3 regions of the Sphingomonas pollutisoli genome follow, and region 1 is predicted to be linked to each of the others. Evidence: riboswitches for the same ligand, from Rfam matches in the RefSeq annotation. Region 1 holds a riboswitch; each other region holds the start of a gene.
What was found. Region 1 has a riboswitch for fluoride ahead of PX554_RS20670 (respiratory chain complex I subunit 1 family protein). Riboswitches for the same ligand answer to the same signal wherever they lie in the genome.
Positions count from the first base shown of each region.

Region 2: linked by a shared signal. The riboswitch ahead of PX554_RS24965 (DUF190 domain-containing protein) and the one ahead of PX554_RS20670 (respiratory chain complex I subunit 1 family protein) in region 1 are both predicted to bind fluoride.
Region 3: linked by a shared signal. The riboswitch ahead of crcB (fluoride efflux transporter CrcB) and the one ahead of PX554_RS20670 (respiratory chain complex I subunit 1 family protein) in region 1 are both predicted to bind fluoride.

Region 1 is NZ_JARFNJ010000011.1:55,442-61,040, reverse strand. Features, by position in the region: gene PX554_RS20675 (universal stress protein) at 47-874, shown strand; fluoride riboswitch at 1,015-1,074, shown strand; gene PX554_RS20670 (respiratory chain complex I subunit 1 family protein) at 1,233-2,174, shown strand; gene PX554_RS20665 (hypothetical protein) at 2,178-2,858, shown strand; gene PX554_RS20660 (proton-conducting transporter transmembrane domain-containing protein) at 2,858-4,333, shown strand; gene PX554_RS20655 (hydrogenase large subunit) at 4,330-5,599, shown strand, end outside.
Region 2 is NZ_JARFNJ010000022.1:94-5,692, forward strand. Features, by position in the region: gene PX554_RS24965 (DUF190 domain-containing protein) at 1-1,740, opposite strand, end outside; fluoride riboswitch at 1,766-1,842, opposite strand; fluoride riboswitch at 2,034-2,100, shown strand; gene PX554_RS24970 (hypothetical protein) at 2,129-3,052, shown strand; gene PX554_RS24975 (purple acid phosphatase family protein) at 3,283-4,242, shown strand; gene PX554_RS24980 (MurR/RpiR family transcriptional regulator) at 4,377-5,279, opposite strand; gene PX554_RS24985 (TonB-dependent receptor) at 5,523-5,599, shown strand, end outside.
Region 3 is NZ_JARFNJ010000021.1:18,447-24,045, reverse strand. Features, by position in the region: gene PX554_RS24895 (copper resistance protein B) at 1-545, shown strand, start outside; gene PX554_RS24890 (c-type cytochrome) at 558-1,154, shown strand; fluoride riboswitch at 1,227-1,298, shown strand; gene crcB (fluoride efflux transporter CrcB) at 1,317-1,694, shown strand; gene PX554_RS24880 (YeiH family protein) at 1,926-3,023, opposite strand; gene PX554_RS24875 (hypothetical protein) at 3,113-3,589, opposite strand; gene PX554_RS24870 (uracil-DNA glycosylase) at 3,658-4,299, shown strand; gene PX554_RS24865 (hypothetical protein) at 4,450-4,893, shown strand; gene PX554_RS24860 (heavy metal translocating P-type ATPase) at 4,942-5,599, opposite strand, start outside.

The DNA of each region.
Region 1 (5,599 bases):
GCGCGGGTAGGACGCGAGTGCCCGCTCCCGACATAGGAGAGGGCCGATGACGGTCAAAATACTCGCTGTTGTGGCGGAGTCCGCGACGGCAGCGGCTTGTCTCGATGCCGCCGAGGCAGCAGCGCATGCCATCCACGACGCGACCGTCGAGGCTTTGCATGTGGTTGTCGATCCTGACTATCTGATCGTCGCGTCGGAGGAGATCGCGTTCCAACAGCTTCGCGAACGCCACGAGGGCACCGCGAAGGAACGAGAAGCGGCGACCCTTGCGGCCTATGAGGAGTGGGTGGCGTCCCATCCCGATGCGGATATTCCGCTCACCTGGAAAGAGCGGATCGGCGCCGAAGAGGAGAATGTCGAGCAGGAGGCGCGCGCCTTCGACGTGCTGGTGCTGGCTCGTCCCACCAATATGGACGGCGGCGACGCCTTGCATGCCGCCATCCATCGGGCGCACCACCCGCTCTTCCTCGTGCCGGCCAAATGGTCGCTGAAGCCGGGCGACACTTTCGCAGACCACATCGTGGTCGCCTGGAACAACACGGCCTGCTGCCGCAAAGCGCTGGAAGGCGCTCTTCCCTGGCTCAAGGTCGCGGTTGAGGTGACACTGCTGCTGATCGCCGAAGAGCCCGAATTGGCGGATCCAGCGCGGGAGCTGCTGGACGCCCACGGCATCAGCTACCAGGTCCATCAATCCCAGCGCGACACGGAGACGCTCGGAGACCAGATCGTCACCGAGGCCCATAATCTGGACGCCGATCTTCTCGTGATGGGCGCCTATCGTCATAATCAGCTTCTCGAATGGCTATTGGGCGGCACGACACGGCATGTGTTGGCCCATTGCGATCTTCCGTTGTTCTTGGCCCATTGCGCCTGAGTATGGGCGCCCAATTCAGCGCCCTCGCACTTGGTCGCATCATAGGCGGCCGATTTACGAAAGTTCGATTGGTTTGCTGGTGGAACGATCTCGTCTTGAGGCGGTTGTTCTGCGAGGCTAAGCATGGTGCGCCTGATACATTGCTGGATGGGGATGGAGTCCCCCACAACCGCCGAACGGCTGATGACCCCTACCGCGTTGAACGCGGCGGGTGTGTGTCTCCGCCGCACGGGCTGAAAGCCAGACCGCCCGGTCCCGACACATGCCTGCTCTTCGGAGCGAGAAGTGGGAGTCGGTGCGCCATGGCTGGACTGGGAACGGGTAGTCCATTCGCGTCATCGACCGCGAGGCGTCGCTGATGCGCGACCTCGTGCTCCAGTTCTTCCAGGTCCTTGGGGTTCTGCTGCTGGCACCGCTACTGCAGGGGGTGATCCATAATTTCGAGGAGAAGGTGCAGCGGAGCCAGGGGCCAAGCATCTTCCAGCCCTATCGGGACCTGTGGAAGCTCTTCCGCAAGGAGATCGTCATTCCGGAAACGGCTTCCTGGCTGTTCTGGGTGGCGCCGATCATCGCCTTCACCTGCATGCTGACGGTGCCGATCCTGATCCCGGTGCTGACCGACTATCCCCTGCCCTATTCGGACATGGGGGACATATTGGGGGGCGGCCTGATCCTGACCCTCGGCTCCTTCCTGATCCTGTTCGCCGGCCTCGACAGCGGGTCGAGCTATGGCGGCATCGGTTCGAGCCGGGCGACGATGATCGCGATCCTGTCCGAACCGACCCTGATCGTCGTCTTTGTCGGCATCACCCTGCTCGCGCGGTCGATGATCCCTTTTGTCGTCAACCATCTGCTGGTCGCCACGCCCGCGCTCTACTGGAGCCCCAGCCACCTGTTCCTCGTCGCGGCCTTCTTCGTCCTGATCCTCGCTGAGACCGATCGCCTGCCGATCCATTCGAGCACGCATATCGAGGTCTATATGATCGAGGAGGCGCGCATCCTCGAATATTCCGGGCCGCTGCTGGCGCTCCTCAAATGGGCGTCGATGATGAAGCAGTTCATCCTCTACACCATCTTCTGCAACGTGCTGCTGCTGCCCTGGGGCTTGTCGCACCTGGGCACGTCGCTCGGCGCGCTGGGCGCGATCAGCGCGGACCTGCTCAAGTTCCTCGTGGTGCTGCTCGTCGTGGTCGTGGTCGAGACGACGCAGTCGCGCCTTCGCTTCTACCGCTATCAGGAGCCGCTCGCGGCCTCATTCCTGCTCGCGGTCCTCTCCATCATCAGCTCGCAAATGGGATAGCCTATGCCGGTCGAACATCTTGATCCGCTCGCTGCGTCCTTGTTCAGCCTGATGGCGATCCTCAGTCTGCTGCTCGCGTTCGTGATGCTGGGCTCACGCTGGCTGAACAATTATCTCTACGCCTTCGCGGCCGAGTCCTGGGTGATCGCCGGCCTGTCTGCGGTGGTCGGCTTCTACGGCGGCTTTCCCGAGCTATACGCGATCGCGGCGCTGACGGCGCTCTTCCGCGGCCTCATCCTCCCCTATCTGCTGGCGCGGATCATCCGGCGTCTCGACATCAAGCGCGAGATCCATGAGGCCCTGCGCCCCAGCTCCTGCCTAGTGTTGGGTGCGGCGGCGATCGTCTTCGCGCTGGTGGTGTCCGAGCATATCGGCGTGCGGGTCGGCGCCGCCGGGACCGTCGTGGTCCTGGCGCTCACCGTCATGCTGTCGATGAAGATGATCGGCTTTCTCATGCTGGTGGTGCGCCATGAGGCGATCAGCCAGATCCTCGGCCTGCTGGTGCTAGAGAACGGCATCTTCCTCGGCGCCCAGATCCTGGTGCCGGGAATGCCGATCCTGATCGAGCTGGTCATCCTGTTCGATCTGCTGGTAGTGGTCGCCTGCTTCGGCGTGCTGGTCCGCTACCTCACCGTGCATGTCGGCAGCACTTCGAGCCTCGACCTGAAGAGGCTTGTCGGGTGATGACGACGGGCACGCTCATCGCCCTGCTGCTGCTCTGCCCCGCGGTGGCCGTGGTCGGCTCGATCGCCGGCCGAAGCCCGCGCTTCGCCGAAGCGATCAACCTGCTGGCGAGCATCGGCAGCTTCGCGGTCGCGATCGCACTGGTCTGGCGCGCGACGCCAGAGCCGGTGATCTACGGCCGCAGCTATATTGCGCTCGACGCGCTGGGCGCGTGGGTCATCCTCTGCGCCGCGCTCGTCTATCTACTCTCGTCGATCTACGCGATCGGCTACATGCGGATGCTGGACGAGGATGAGCGGCTACCCGGCTTCTATGCCCTGTTCGCCGGCTTCGCGCTCACGATCTTCGTCGGGCCGCTCATGAACAATCCGGGACTCTACTGGATCGCGATCGAGCTGACGACTTTGGTCAGCACTTTCCTGGTCGCCTTCGAGCATGAGGCGTCGAGCATCGAGGCAGCCTGGAAATATATCGTGATCGTCTCGGCGGGCATCAGCCTGGCGTTGCTCGGCACAGTGTTGTTCTACTGGAGCGGCACCTTCGTCAATGGCCCGACCTATGAACTGACCTGGGCTTCGCTCACTGCTGTCGCCCCGCGCGCCAGCCAGTCCATCATCCTGTTGTCCTTCCTGCTCGTGCTCGTGGGCTATGGCACGAAGGTCGGCCTGGCGCCGATGCATAGCTGGCTGCCTGATGCGCACAGCGAGTCCCCGGCCCCGGTCTCCGCCATGCTCTCCGGAGCGCTGCTCAACACCGCCATGCTGGGCGTGGTTCGCTTCCTCGGCGTGGCCGACGCCGCCGGCATCGGCGGCACCTGCCGCGTGGTGACGGTCGCGCTCGGGCTGCTCTCGATCCTGGTCGGCGCGCTGTTCATCGTCCGTCAGCGCGGGATCAAGCGGCTGATGGCCTATTCGAGCGTCGAGCACATGGGCGTGATGGCGCTCGGCTTCGGGTTCGGCGGGATTCTCGGCACCGCCGGGGCGCTCTACCACATGCTCAACCACTCGTTGAACAAGTCGCTCATGTTCTTCGGCGCCGGCAACGCGATGCGCGCCTATCAGACCAAGGACATTCGCGGCATCCGGGATGTCTGGCTACGCTTCCCGGCGCAGGCTGCGCTCTGGCTGGCCGGTGCCGCCGCGATTACCGGCGCGCCACCCTTTGGCCTGTTCCAGAGCGAACTCACCATCCTGCGCGCCGGCATCGGCCTGCCCCATCTGTCCTGGGCGGTTTACGGCATGGCCCTGCTGCTGATCGTTATCTTCATCGCCTTCATGAACCATTTCCGGGTGATGTACCTGGAACCGCCGGCATCCGCGCCGGAAGAGCGGTCCGGCCGGACACTCAGCGCCTGGTGCGTCGCGCCGATGTGGCTGGCGCTCCTTCCGCTCTTGCTCTTCGGCCTTTGGTGGCCGGACGCGATGTGGCGCTATTTCCATGGCATTGCGGTCGCGCTGTCGGGGGCGGCATCATGATCGCGGCCGATCAGCCGCCGATAGCGCGGCGCGAGCCGGTCCGGGTCATCGACATCGGGACCGATGTGCTCGTCTCGAACGCCCAGGGCCTGCACAGCACCGGCAGCCGGCTCAAGATGGTTTATGCGCGCAGGATCGCCGAGGATCGCACCGAGCTTCGCTACGTCATCGAGGAACCCCCACTCCACGGCTTCACCGCCTGGCGCTGTGTGATCGGCAGGACGGCGCCCAGCCTCGCCGACGTCTGGCCGCTGCTCAGTTGGGACGAACGCGAGATCATGGAGCTGTATGGCGTAACCTTTCTCGGCCATCCCGATCCGCGGCCATTGGTCTTGCATCCCACCGTTGAAGCAGGGCCTGCGAGCAGGGTGATCGTGGAGGATGTCTCCGAGCCTGGCCTGCGCGCAGCCGGCGTCCTCCCCGAGATCGCCGGCGCCAAGCTCGACGTTCAGTTGCTGCCCTTTGGTCCCGTCCGCGCTGGCGTGGTCGAATCCGGGGCCTTCTTCTTCGGCTATGTCGGCGAGCATATCCTCGAATATGAGCCGCAGCTCTTTTTCAAGCATCGCGGCATGGAAACGCGGTTCGAGGGTTTGCCTCCCGAGGCAGGAACCGTGCTTGCGGAACGGGTTTCCGCGGTGGGCAGCGTGGCGCACGCCTTCGCCTATTGCCGGGCGGTTGAAGCCTGCGCGGAATGCACGCTGCCCGAGCGCGCGCAATGGGGCCGCGTGCTGCTCGCCGAGATGGAGCGGATCTACAATCATCTCCATTATCTGGGGCATCTCGCCGACACGACGACGCTCAAGGTCGGACAGGCCGAGGGGATGCTGCTCGAGGAGGAAGCAAAGCGGCTCAACGCGCGCCTGACCGGGAGCCGCTTTCTACGCAACATGCTGACGCCGGGCGGCCTCAGACGCGATATCGACCCTGGCGACTGGCTGGCCCCGTCGCTCGCGCAGCTCCGCTCCCGCACGGAGCGCTATACCAAGCTGCTGAAGCACAGCGACAGCTTCCTCGACCGTCTGCTGACGACGGGGCCGCTCCCCTCCGAGGTCGCGTTCGATCAGGGGGCAACCGGCCCGGTCGCGCGGGCATCGGGCCTCGATCGCGACCTGAGACGCGATCATCCATACGCCGCCTATGATCGGTTCCCCCCGGAGATCGCCACGCATGACGAGGCCGACGCCCATGCGCGTTTCCATGTCCGTGTCGACGAGATCATGGCGAGCTACGCGCTGCTCGATGCGCTGCTGTCGCGGCCGCCGCAGG
Region 2 (5,599 bases), on a different contig from region 1:
GTCCGAGAGGAGGTCGCCGTGTCGCCGGCAGAACAACTCGAGCTTGTCGCGTTCACCGATGAGTTCGACGCACATGGTCAGATGCGGATCGGCGATTTCGGCGCCGTTCTGGCGGACCGGGCCATGGTTGCTATAGCCATAGTGCGTGTGGTGCGCGACGGCATTCATGATGCCGTCGTCCTTGGCGGTCGCGACCAAGACCCGGTACAGCGGCTTTGCCGACCAGAGTGAACGCGCCCCTGCCCTCGCCACTTTGTCGGATGGCTTCATGTAAATCCGGATCATGCCGATCTCGGCGGGAGTTACTTCATGAGGGTAAGACATGTGTTCACTTTCGCTTTCATTGCTGAGAAGGGGGGACAAAGGAAGGAATTGTGCAAGGGTGAGCGCCGACCGCGCGGCTCTCGCGTCACGAAGCGTTGAATCAGGGACGACAAAACCCTTGTCGTGTTTGGGCACTGCGATGCGCTGGGAGAGATAGATTCCGCTGTGTCCGGAGCAGAGATAAGACACGAAGCACGCGACCGCGATTGGAACGGCGTTGGTGGCGCCGAACAACTCGATGCCCATGATGGTGCAGGCGAGCGGCGTGTTGGTGGCGCCGGCGAAGACCGCGACGAAGCCAATCCCCGCGAAGAGGTCGATAGGAGCGCCGAGCAAACCACCCAAAGCGTTCCCCAGTGCGGCACCGATGAAGAAGAGCGGCGTGACCTCGCCGCCTTTGAAGCCGGCGCTGAGCGTGACGACTGTAAACACCATCTTGAGGAGCCAGCTCCAGTGATCGACCGGCGCTGAGAAGAAGCCTGCGATCGTCGGCACTCCCGGGGGTGCCGACACACCGAGCCCGAGATAGTCTCGAGTGCCGAGCGCATAGACCAGGCCGATGATGAGCAGACCGCCAACGAAAGGACGAAGCGGTCCGAACGGGAACAGCCGCTTGAAAAAGGCGCCGAGATTGTGGTTCGCTTCGGCAAAGACGAGGCTCGCCAGTCCGAACGCGATGCCGGCGAGTGCGGCCTTGGCCAGCAGGAGAGGCTCCGTCATCAACGAGCCGCCGCTGCCCGATACATAATCGATGTGATAGGCGCCGTGGTGGATGCCCAACTGATGGCAGGTCCAGTCGCCGACGATACCTGCTACGAGGCACGGTACGAGCGCAGGGTATTCGATTCTTCCGACAGCCAGAACCTCCAGCGCAAATACGGCACCGGCGAGCGGTGTGCCGAACACGGCACCGAAGCCGGCGGCGATGCCAGCCATCAGGATGATGCGGACTCCCGACTCATCGAGACGGAAGAAGCGACCAGCGGCGCTGGCCAGGCTGCCTCCGAGTTGAACGGCCGTGCCCTCTCGACCTGCCGAACCGCCAAAGAGATGCGTCGCGACAGTGCCGACGAAGATCAGGGGTGCCATCCGCAACGGGACGCCGCCGCCAGGCTCGTGGATCTGGTCCACGATGAGATTGTTGCCACCTTCGACGCTCTTGCCCATCCAATGGTACAACATGCCGATGGCAAATCCGCCGACCGGGAGGAGGAACAGCAGCCAAGGGTGCGCAAAGCGCGTCCGTGTCGCGACATCGAGGCTCCAGAGGAACGCCGCGCACAGCGAGCCAACGGCGATCGCCATCGGAACGAGGACGATCGTCCAGCGCGCAACCGAGACAGCATGGTCATGCTGCGTCCGGATGAAGGCAGCCAGATTGAACTGGTGAAATAGATTCGAAAACGAAGCGCGCACGATTCCCCCGCATATTGCGTTGCCGCAAACGGTAGGAATCATCAGCCCGGATGGGCGGTTCGGCTCAGGTGAGCCCGGCAGAAATCCATTGCCAGAGCGGGCATATGCAGAAGAGCGTGACACCCGTCAATCGTCGAGGCGGACCAAAATCGAACTTTTTGCTGCATCGCAGCGAAAAGAGGTGCGGTGTGGCAATTCTGCATCAAACGCGCGGCTGTTCTTGCTCGAAGATCTCATGGATTGAAGCGCCTTGTGGATGTCTGTTGACCCACAAGGGGCAAGCCGAGTATCATGTCGAGGTTGGGGATGGAGTCCCCCATAACCGCCGCGCTCGCCGCGGCTGATGACTCCTACTGCGAAGTAAGAAAAGCGGTAGGAGATTGATGTCGTGCAAGCAGCCCAGCCGGCGATTCCCACCTCACAATCCCTGGAGCGCCTTTTCGAGCGCGTCGAATTGATCCCCGGCCGTGGCGATCCACGATCGAACCGCCTTTGCGTTATGACGTTCGTCGCCTTGTTGGCGGGAGAACGACACAGGGATGATCCGAGGACCGCATCACCATTCATCCGGACTTTCGCCGTCCGACTGAATGACAGCCTGCCGGACAATAAGCGACAGCAGCTCAAAATCTTCGCGCCGCGGATCGTCGGCACGAACGATCAATGCGACAATTTGCGAGCCGAGATAGTTCGCTCGTGTTTCGCACAGGAGATCGTACCTCAGCTTCGGCGCGATCGCGATCGTGCTTGGCTTCCCGAGTCGACGTGGGAGCGCATCTATGCGTTTTCCGCCCAGCCGTTTGTCACGAGCGCGGCTTCGGCCCCGTTAATGGACAGGCTGTTGGGATCTGTTCGTCCCCAGGAGTTCGATCAGGTCTCGCGCCTGGCCAGCGATTTGCTGATCACCTGCGCGCGAGCGGCACCCGATAACAAGGGCGACTGGTATTGGGGCAAGGCGATCGAGCTCCTTGATCGACTCTGCGATGCCGGCCCCAGGGCGGCGGGCAATGCGATCAGCGCCGAGACCATTCTGGCCGCAGAGCAGAAACTGCAGCGTCGTAGCGGCTCACGGAAAGGCCTTTCAGGGCTGCTGGAGCGTCTGCATGACCTGATCGGGTGGATTGCGGACCAGCCCACACCGACCCTTACTGCGGTCGATGCGCAATATATGGTGATGAAAAACGCCATGAAGAACCCGGGCGACTGGGACGAGGTTTGGACGGTAAGGCCCGCAGCGACGCCATCGGGAGCGCCAGCCAAGCAGGCGCCCGCCCCCTTATTCCCGCTCAAGTCGAAGACCTCGTCGTCCTGAGACGGCCCCGCTTAAGCGGACATGCGGCTGCTTTCCGCATCTCGACGCAGCTACGGTACGAGACGGCTGAGACAGTCAATGCAAAGCTCGTCAGTAAGTCGCTACGCGCCCAGAGAAGCACCGCCGGTGTAAGACAGCCGGCATGATGACATCTCGGCCTGCCCATGCTGGCAGTTGCCATCTTTAAATCGTCATTAAATCTTGCAAAGAGGCAGCAAGGGAGACTTGCTATGCTTTTGTCACGACGCGAAGCGATCATCGGTGCGACCGCGATTGCCGCCACCGCGGTCGTGCGCATCCCCGCGCGGGCAGCGCCTCCGGCGGTCAATTTCCTCGTTCTAGGGGATTGGGGTCGAGACGGAGCATCCCATCAGCAAGATGTAGCGGACGCGATGGGCCGGTCGGCCAAGCAGATTGGCAGCCGTTTCGTGGTCACCGTCGGCGACAATTTCTACGATAATGGTGTTCAGAGTGCCGACGATCCGCAGTGGCAAAGCTCGTTCGAACATGTCTACACGGCGCCGTCGCTGCAAACGCCATGGTATGCCAGCCTCGGAAATCACGACTATCGGGGCAATCCCCAAGCCCAACTCGAATATGCGGGGTCAAGCAAGCGATGGCGACTGCCGAGCCGCTATTACAAAATTGCGGGCGTTGACATCGGCGCCCCCCATCTGGACCTCTTCATCCTCGACACATCGCCGCTGGTGAACAAATATCGGACCGAATCCGATGGCCCGATCCGCGCGAATGTGCTCACGCAGGACACGCGCACGCAATTGGCTTGGCTCGATCGCGAGCTCGCAGCCTCGCGCGCGCCCTGGAAACTGGTAGCGGGGCATCACCCGATCTTCTCCGGCGGCAGTTCGCACGGAAACACACCGGAAATGATCGCGCAGGTCGAGCCGATCCTCAAGCGGCATGGCGTGCAGGCATATCTTGCCGGGCACGATCACGATCTTCAATTTCTCGATCGCGATGGCCTATCCCTTATACAAACGGGAGCGGGGTCCGAGGTGCGTCCTGTTCAGGCCGTAGAAGGGACCGAATATTGTAACGCGCGTTCCGGTTTTACATGCCTTCGGAGCGATCCGGATATGCTCTCGCTGGAATTTGTAGACTATACCGGCGGCTCGTTATTCAAGCGGAATATCGGCCGCGAAATTGCGCGTTCGCGAAGGGCAGCCTGATCGCCGCGTCTAGCGGCGCCAGTCAACAATTGGAGTTGCCGTCATCACGGACGCTCTTGAGCGGCGCGCGCTCGATTGGTGGTGACCCGAGAAAAGGCTGATTTCATCGAGCGCCCATTCGACGGACTTGCCTTTCAGCGTCGGGACGGCCGCGAGCCCCTGCCCGTCTTCCGCGGTCGTGAAATCGTTTCACGTAGAGCGCCCAATCGACTCAATGTATCGACCGACCGTTTCTGATCCACCGCCGAGAGACCGAGCGCGATCGCTTCGAGCGCTGCCACCGTGGCCGCATGCAGTGCGACTTTTCGGGCTTTACCGCGTCGCACCGGCACGACGATGGTTGCGCGCTCCGCCAGGCGTTGCTCCAGCGAGTCGGTGACAAGAACGATCGGCAGGCCGAGCCGTTGGCCTTCTTCGATCGTTGCTTCCACCTCCTGATAGGCACCGCCATAAGCGAGCAGCAGCAAAGCATCGCCCGCCTGCAAATCGAGGAGCTGGTCGGCGAGCGCGATGCCGCTGGCGTCGCATGTCGCAGAGCGTCGGCCGCTCCGGCCGAGCAATATGCTCATATAGCGCGCCAATGGACCGGACTGACCGATACCGAAAACGACGATCCGCTGGGCGGAATTGAGTGTGGACACGGCCGCGATGAGCATGAGGCGGGTGGCCTCGGTCTTGAGCGCGGCAATCGCGTCTTGATGGGTTTCGAGGACGAAATCGATCGCATGTTCGGTACCCGCGTCGATTCTGGCCAAAGTGCGCTTCATGTTTGCAGCTGGCGTCGATCCGCTATCGAGGCTCTCCGCGATGATTTTCCGCAAGTCCGGCAGCCCGGAAAAGCCCAGCGCTTTCGCAGCCCGTACCACCGTCGCATCGGATGTTCCGATGGCTCGAGCCAGTTCGGTCGCTGAACTCGCGAGCGCAGCCACCCTGTTCTGATCGATATAGCGGGCAACCCGCAACACGGCGGCAGGCAGCGCGTCGCGCAATGCTTCGATACGCGCGCTCAGCAGATCGGTCTTTCTGGTCTCGGACATCGCTGCGCTCGTTTCAAATGTGGTGGGAGGCACGAATCGCGTACCCGGTGCGTGTAGTGATTCTGTCACATCGCCAATCTAGGTAGCAAATACTACGAATCGGAATTGGACGACATCGCCGCGGTCTGCCCCTGAAACTGCGCCAAAGAGCGCATTGGTGTCGTACCGGCCGAATGGTCGGGTCGGCCCTCAAGGGGAAAAGCCATCGCGAACGATCGTCCATTCGGCAAGAGGGGGATTTCGATGAAGGCGATGAAGGCGAGTTTCTGTTCGGGTGTCACCCTGACGAGTATGCTGATGGTCGCTCCCGCATGGGCCCA
Region 3 (5,599 bases), on a different contig from region 1:
GGTTCGGCGGCGACCTCAACCGCTTCGTAGTGAAATCGGAGGGCGACGGCACGTTCGGCAAGGGTGTCGACGCGGCCGAGGTGCAAGCGCTCTACAGTCGCGCGATCGGGCCGTATTTCGATCTCCAGGCGGGCATCCGCCACGATTTCCAGCCGACACCGACGCAGACCTATGCGACGATCGGCATCGAAGGCCTGACGCCGTACGAGTTCGACACCGAGGCGGCATTGTTCCTGTCGACCAAGGGCGACGTGCTCGGCCGGGCCGAGGGCTGGTATGACGAGCAGATCACGCAGCGTTTAGTGTTGCAACCGCGCGTCGAGATCAATTTCGCGGCGCAAAATGTGCCTAAGAACCGGATCGGCGTCGGCCTTTCCACCGCCGAGCTGGGCCTGCGACTGCGCTACGAGATCAGCCGCCAGTTCGCGCCCTATGTCGGTATTTCCTACGAAGCAAAGGTCGGTCGCACCGCCGATTATGCCCGCGCCGACGGTGAGAGCCCGCACATGACGAGCCTCGTGTTCGGCATCCGCACCTGGTTCTAGAGGAGATCGTTCATGGCCGACTCGCGCAAGCCCCTTCGCCATCATCTGCCAAGCGGCCCGTTCGTCGCGATCGCCACGATCGTCGTCGTGCTGCTGATCGCTGTCTTCATCTATTCTGGCATCTACAACATCGGCGCCGATGCGCCGCACTCGCGCCCGGTCTACACGATGCTCGAAGGGCTGCGCGATCGATCGATCGCGGCGCATGCGCGGGGCATTACCGTGCCCGCCGATCTTGAAAGCCCGGCGCATGTGTCAGCGGGCGCCGGGCTCTACGGTGAGATGTGCCAGGGCTGTCACCTCGCCCCCGGCGCCGAGCGGACCGAGATTTCGCGAGGACTCTACCCGCAAGCGCCCGAACTGGCGAAGGGCACCGACCTGACGCCGGCGCAGCAATTCTGGGTGATCAAGCACGGGGTCAAACTCACCGCCATGCCCGCCTGGGGTAAGACCCATCCCGATGCGCTGATCTGGGACATGGTCGCGTTCCTCCAGAAGATGCCGGGTATGACGCCCGCTGCGTATAAGGCAGCCGTCGCCACTGCGCCCGAGGATCATGACGCGATGATGAAAGTCGCACACGGCCATACCGGGGAGGGTCACGTGTAACGGCTCGTTGCCCGTCGAATCACGCGCCCACCGGATCATGGATGCTTGACGTCTCCCAGGTTTTCGCGACATGCCGACAGCGGCAATGGAATCTGCCTGGCTTCGCCGAACCGCCCGTTTTGGGCTGATGACTCCTATCTCACATTATATTGGAGGTAGGCCATGCGGTCGGTCATCATCGTGTTCCTCGGCGCCGGGATCGGCGGGGCGCTACGACATCTGGCAGGCTTGGCGGCGCTGAGGCTGCTCGGCCCGGATTTTCCGTATGGGACGATGTTCGTGAACGTCGTCGGCGCCGCGACGATGGGATTGCTGGTCGGCCTGTTCGCGTTCCGAGTTTCCGGCGACGCCGATCTGCGGCTTTTCCTGACGACGGGGCTTCTCGGCGGTTTCACGACCTGGTCGACGTTCGCGCTCGATACGGTGACGCTGTGGGATCGAGGCAATCTGGTTCTCACGCTGCTCTACACGGTGGGCAGTTTCGTGCTGTCGATCGCCGCACTCGGAACAATGCTTCTGCTCGCACGTCGGTTGGCGTAGCGGATCGTTACGGTCGCTCCCTGGAAGGCAAGGAATAAAATGTCCGACAAACCTGACGAGCAGGCCCCGGTCGATCCGGAAGTCGCCGAGATGGAAGAACTCGAGGAGCACGAGCGCCAGAAGCGGCGTGAGGAAGAGAACGACCGGAAGCCTTGAGTTCCCGCCCCAAGCTCGGCGTGACTGGAAGCCGCATTCTCCTCACGCGGTCGCTTTCGACGCAGCATCCGGGATCTAGCGCGTCATGCCGAGGACGGTGATCAGCGCCAGGCTGATACCCCCGAGCGCGACCAGCGACAGGATCACCGCAGCGGTGACGCGACCGCCCGCCTTGGCGACGGTGCGCACGTCGACGCCCAGCCCGAGCGCGGCCATCGAAACGACCGTCAACACCGTTGCCGCTTCGCCGATCGGCGCGATCGCGGCGTGGGGCACGAGGTCCGCCGAACGCAGCCCGACCAGCGCCAGGAAGCCGATGATGAACCACGGCACGAGGTGGTGGATCGGCGGACGCCCCGCCTTGGGCCGATCGCCCGCGGTGACGTGCGGTGCCAATTCGTCGTATTCCTCGCGCAATTTGGGCGCGACGAGCGACAAAACGAGACATACCGGCCCCAGCATCAGCACGCGGACCAGCTTGACGAGCGTGCCCATCTGCACCGCCTGCGCGCCGAGCGGCGCGGCGGCGGCAATGACCTGCGGCACGGCATAGACGGTGAGGCCGGCAAGCGCGCCATAGGCGATCCCGCTCAGCCCCATCAGGACGCCGAGCAGCGGCAAGCCCAGCACCACGGCGACGCCGAGCACCGCGGTGAAAGCGATCGACGAGGCGACGTCGTCGCCGTCGGCGCCGATCACCGGCGCGATCGCGGCGATCGCGGAATTGCCGCAGATCGAATTGCCGCACGCGACGAGGATCGCCAGCCGCTTGGACAGGCCGAGAAAGCGGCCGAGTGTGAAGCTGACCAGGATCGCGGTCGCGACGATGCCGACGATGCCGATCAGCAAGGCCGGCCCGGCCGCGAGGATCGTCGCCGCGCTGACCGACGCGCCGAGCAGCACCACCGCGATCTCGAGCAGTAGCTTGGCGCTGAAATCGATCCCCGGAAACCATCTGGCGGCTGGCGTCCAGGCGGTGCGGATCGCGGTGCCGATTAGGATCGCGAGCACCAGCGCCTCGAGCCATGCGCGGCCAAACAATGCCTGTTCCGCTGACTGTAAGGCATAAGCCGTGAGTGTCACGCCGACGCACAGCAGCAGACCCGGCAGCACACCTCCGATCCCTGTCATGGCGGGGCGCGTCTCGTCCTGGGTAAGCGCTAGCGAAGTCATCACAATTCCTTTCGAGTGACACCTTGGCCCCCGGTCGGGCGGCATTCCAACGATCGCTGCCTGTCGTTCCGATCGGCTGGGACGATCGATCAGCGCGAGAGAGCGGCGATCACCCCGCCGACGGTGGCGAGCAGCAGCATCGCCGCAGGCAGAAAGATGATCTGCGCCATCGCCTCGCGGCCGCTGACGACGCCCGTCGCGATGTCGACCGGGCCGGCGAGAAAGTCGGCGAAGCTGCGCTGCCGCTCGCCCGGGGCCGGGCTGTCGGCGAGCAGGATGCCGCCGACGATCAGCCCGAAATACATAATCATCAGCACGGTGATGACGGTGAGCACCAATCCCGCTGCCGCGTCGCGCGCGAAGAACAGCCAGAAGCTCGCCAGCATCGCCGCGTAGCAGCCGACCAGCGCCTTGAGCACGCCCGGATGGATGCCACGCGACGCCACGCCGGGCGCAATGCGCTCGAGGTCGTCATAGGGGCCGGCGTCGGGGACCAGCGTCAAACGGGGACGGACGGGCGCGGCAGAAGCGTGTAGGATGTCGTCATGTCGAAGCTGCGTGGCCATGATAGCCTCCTGGCAAGTGGATGCCGCAAAGGATGGGCGCCTGGGAGCGATCGCTCCAACGGGTTCTCGTGGTCGTTCCGATCGGGATGACCGATCGGTCGCTTGCGCTGCTCGACGATTCCGAGGCCGCGGCTACCCGCGCTGCGAGCCTCGAGGCCGACCACGTTCGCCCGATCGAGGCGTGGCGGGAGAGGCTGCTCGTCGGCGGTCGCCGCGTGCCGCACGTCGATCCGCTCGACGGCGGTGCTAATGCGCGCCTGTTGCTGCTGCTCGAAACGCCCGGACCGGGCCGCGCGCCGGTCCGCTTCGTCTCGCGCGACAATCCGACCGGCACCGCGCGCAACCTGCGCCGTTTTCTCGACGAAGCCCGCATCGCGCGCGCCGACATGCTACTGTGGAACACCGTGCCGTGGATCGTGCACGCCCCCGGTGCCCGCAACCGTGCGCTCCGGCGCGGCGAGATCGCCGAGGGGCTGTCGCTGCTGCCGCCGCTGCTCGATCTGCTGCCGCGCCTGGAGGTCGTCGTGCTCGCAGGGCGCATCGCCGCCGAAGCCGCGCCTGTCATTCATGCGCATCGACCCGAGGTCGCGGTGCTGACGATGCCGCATCCCAGTCCGACCTATGTCTGCACCGATCCGGCGATTGTCAGGCGGATCGGCGAAGCGCTCAGGAAGGCGGGCGAGAGGCTGCGCGGTCGCGACGTATCGTGAGACGGCCTTAGCGGGCAGCGCCTGTCGATCGCCCATGCAACTGAACTGGCGACCGCGATCAATCTTCCTTCATGATCGGAACGATGAGGACGATCCATTTTTCTTGATGGAACGGGCAACCCATAATCGGCGGCGACAAGGAGACAGACCATGAATAAGTCAATCGTCGCTGCCGCGCTCATCGCATCCGCCCTCGGAACGCCGGCCGTCGCCACGACGTCCAAGGACGCGGCACCGTTCAGGATGCGGCATATCGAGGCGACCATGCCCCAGGATCCGTATCTGTCGCCACTCGATTCGGTCACCGAGCCGCATTACAGCCCGGCGGCCGATCTCGCGCCGGCCGCCCAGGTGATCGACAGCGCCATACCTGCTGGCACGCCACTCGACAGCGCGGTGGAGATGCTCCGCACCGCAGGCGCTCATTGTCGGCAACAGGATAGCAACGCGGTGAGCAGCTGCACCTATTTCGATATCCAGGCTAGCGGCGAGCACATCGATTCCGTTCATTGGAAAATCAATCTTCTCGCAACAGACGGAAAGCTCGATCGTGCGGAATTGCAGCGGTGGTGGACCCGTCAAGAAGGCGATTGAGCGATACTCGATTGCTGATCCCACACATCGACCATGATCGGCGCTTGCTCATCGCACGCGCATGGCGTTCGCCGTCACCAATAGCGAGCTTGCCAGCATCGCCGCCGCCGCGATCAGCGGGGTCATCAGACCGATCGCCGCGAGCGGCAGGGCGACAAGGTTGTAAAGCAACGCCAGCGCGAAATTCTGGCGGATGATCGTCGCGGTGCGGCGCGCGAGCGTCCACGCCGCGATCATCGTGCCGACCCCGCCTTCCTCGAACACCAGCCCGGCAGTCGCCGTGGCGGCGGCATGCGCGCGCGCGACGGTGATGCCGCAATCGGCCGCCGCGAGCGCCGGCGCGTCGTTGACGCCGTCGCCGACGACGATCACGGGCCACGACGCGGCGGCGACCAGCCGCGCCTTGTCCGCTGGCGTGCAGCCGGCGTGAACGTCGGCCGGCGCAATGCCGGTCGCCTCTGCGACGCTCGCCGCAGGGCCTTCGCCATCACCGGTCGCGAGCATCACCGCGACGCCTGCCCGGCGGAGGCGGGCAACGGTTCGCGCCGCATCGGGATCGATCGTGTCGGCAAGCGCGATGCGTCCCGCCGGCGCATCATCGATCGAGACGTCGAGCCAGGTCAGGCCGTCCTCGCCCGACCGCGCCGCCGCGCTCACCGCGACCCGGCGCCCGGCAGGATCGATGCCGCGCGCGCCGCGATCGAGC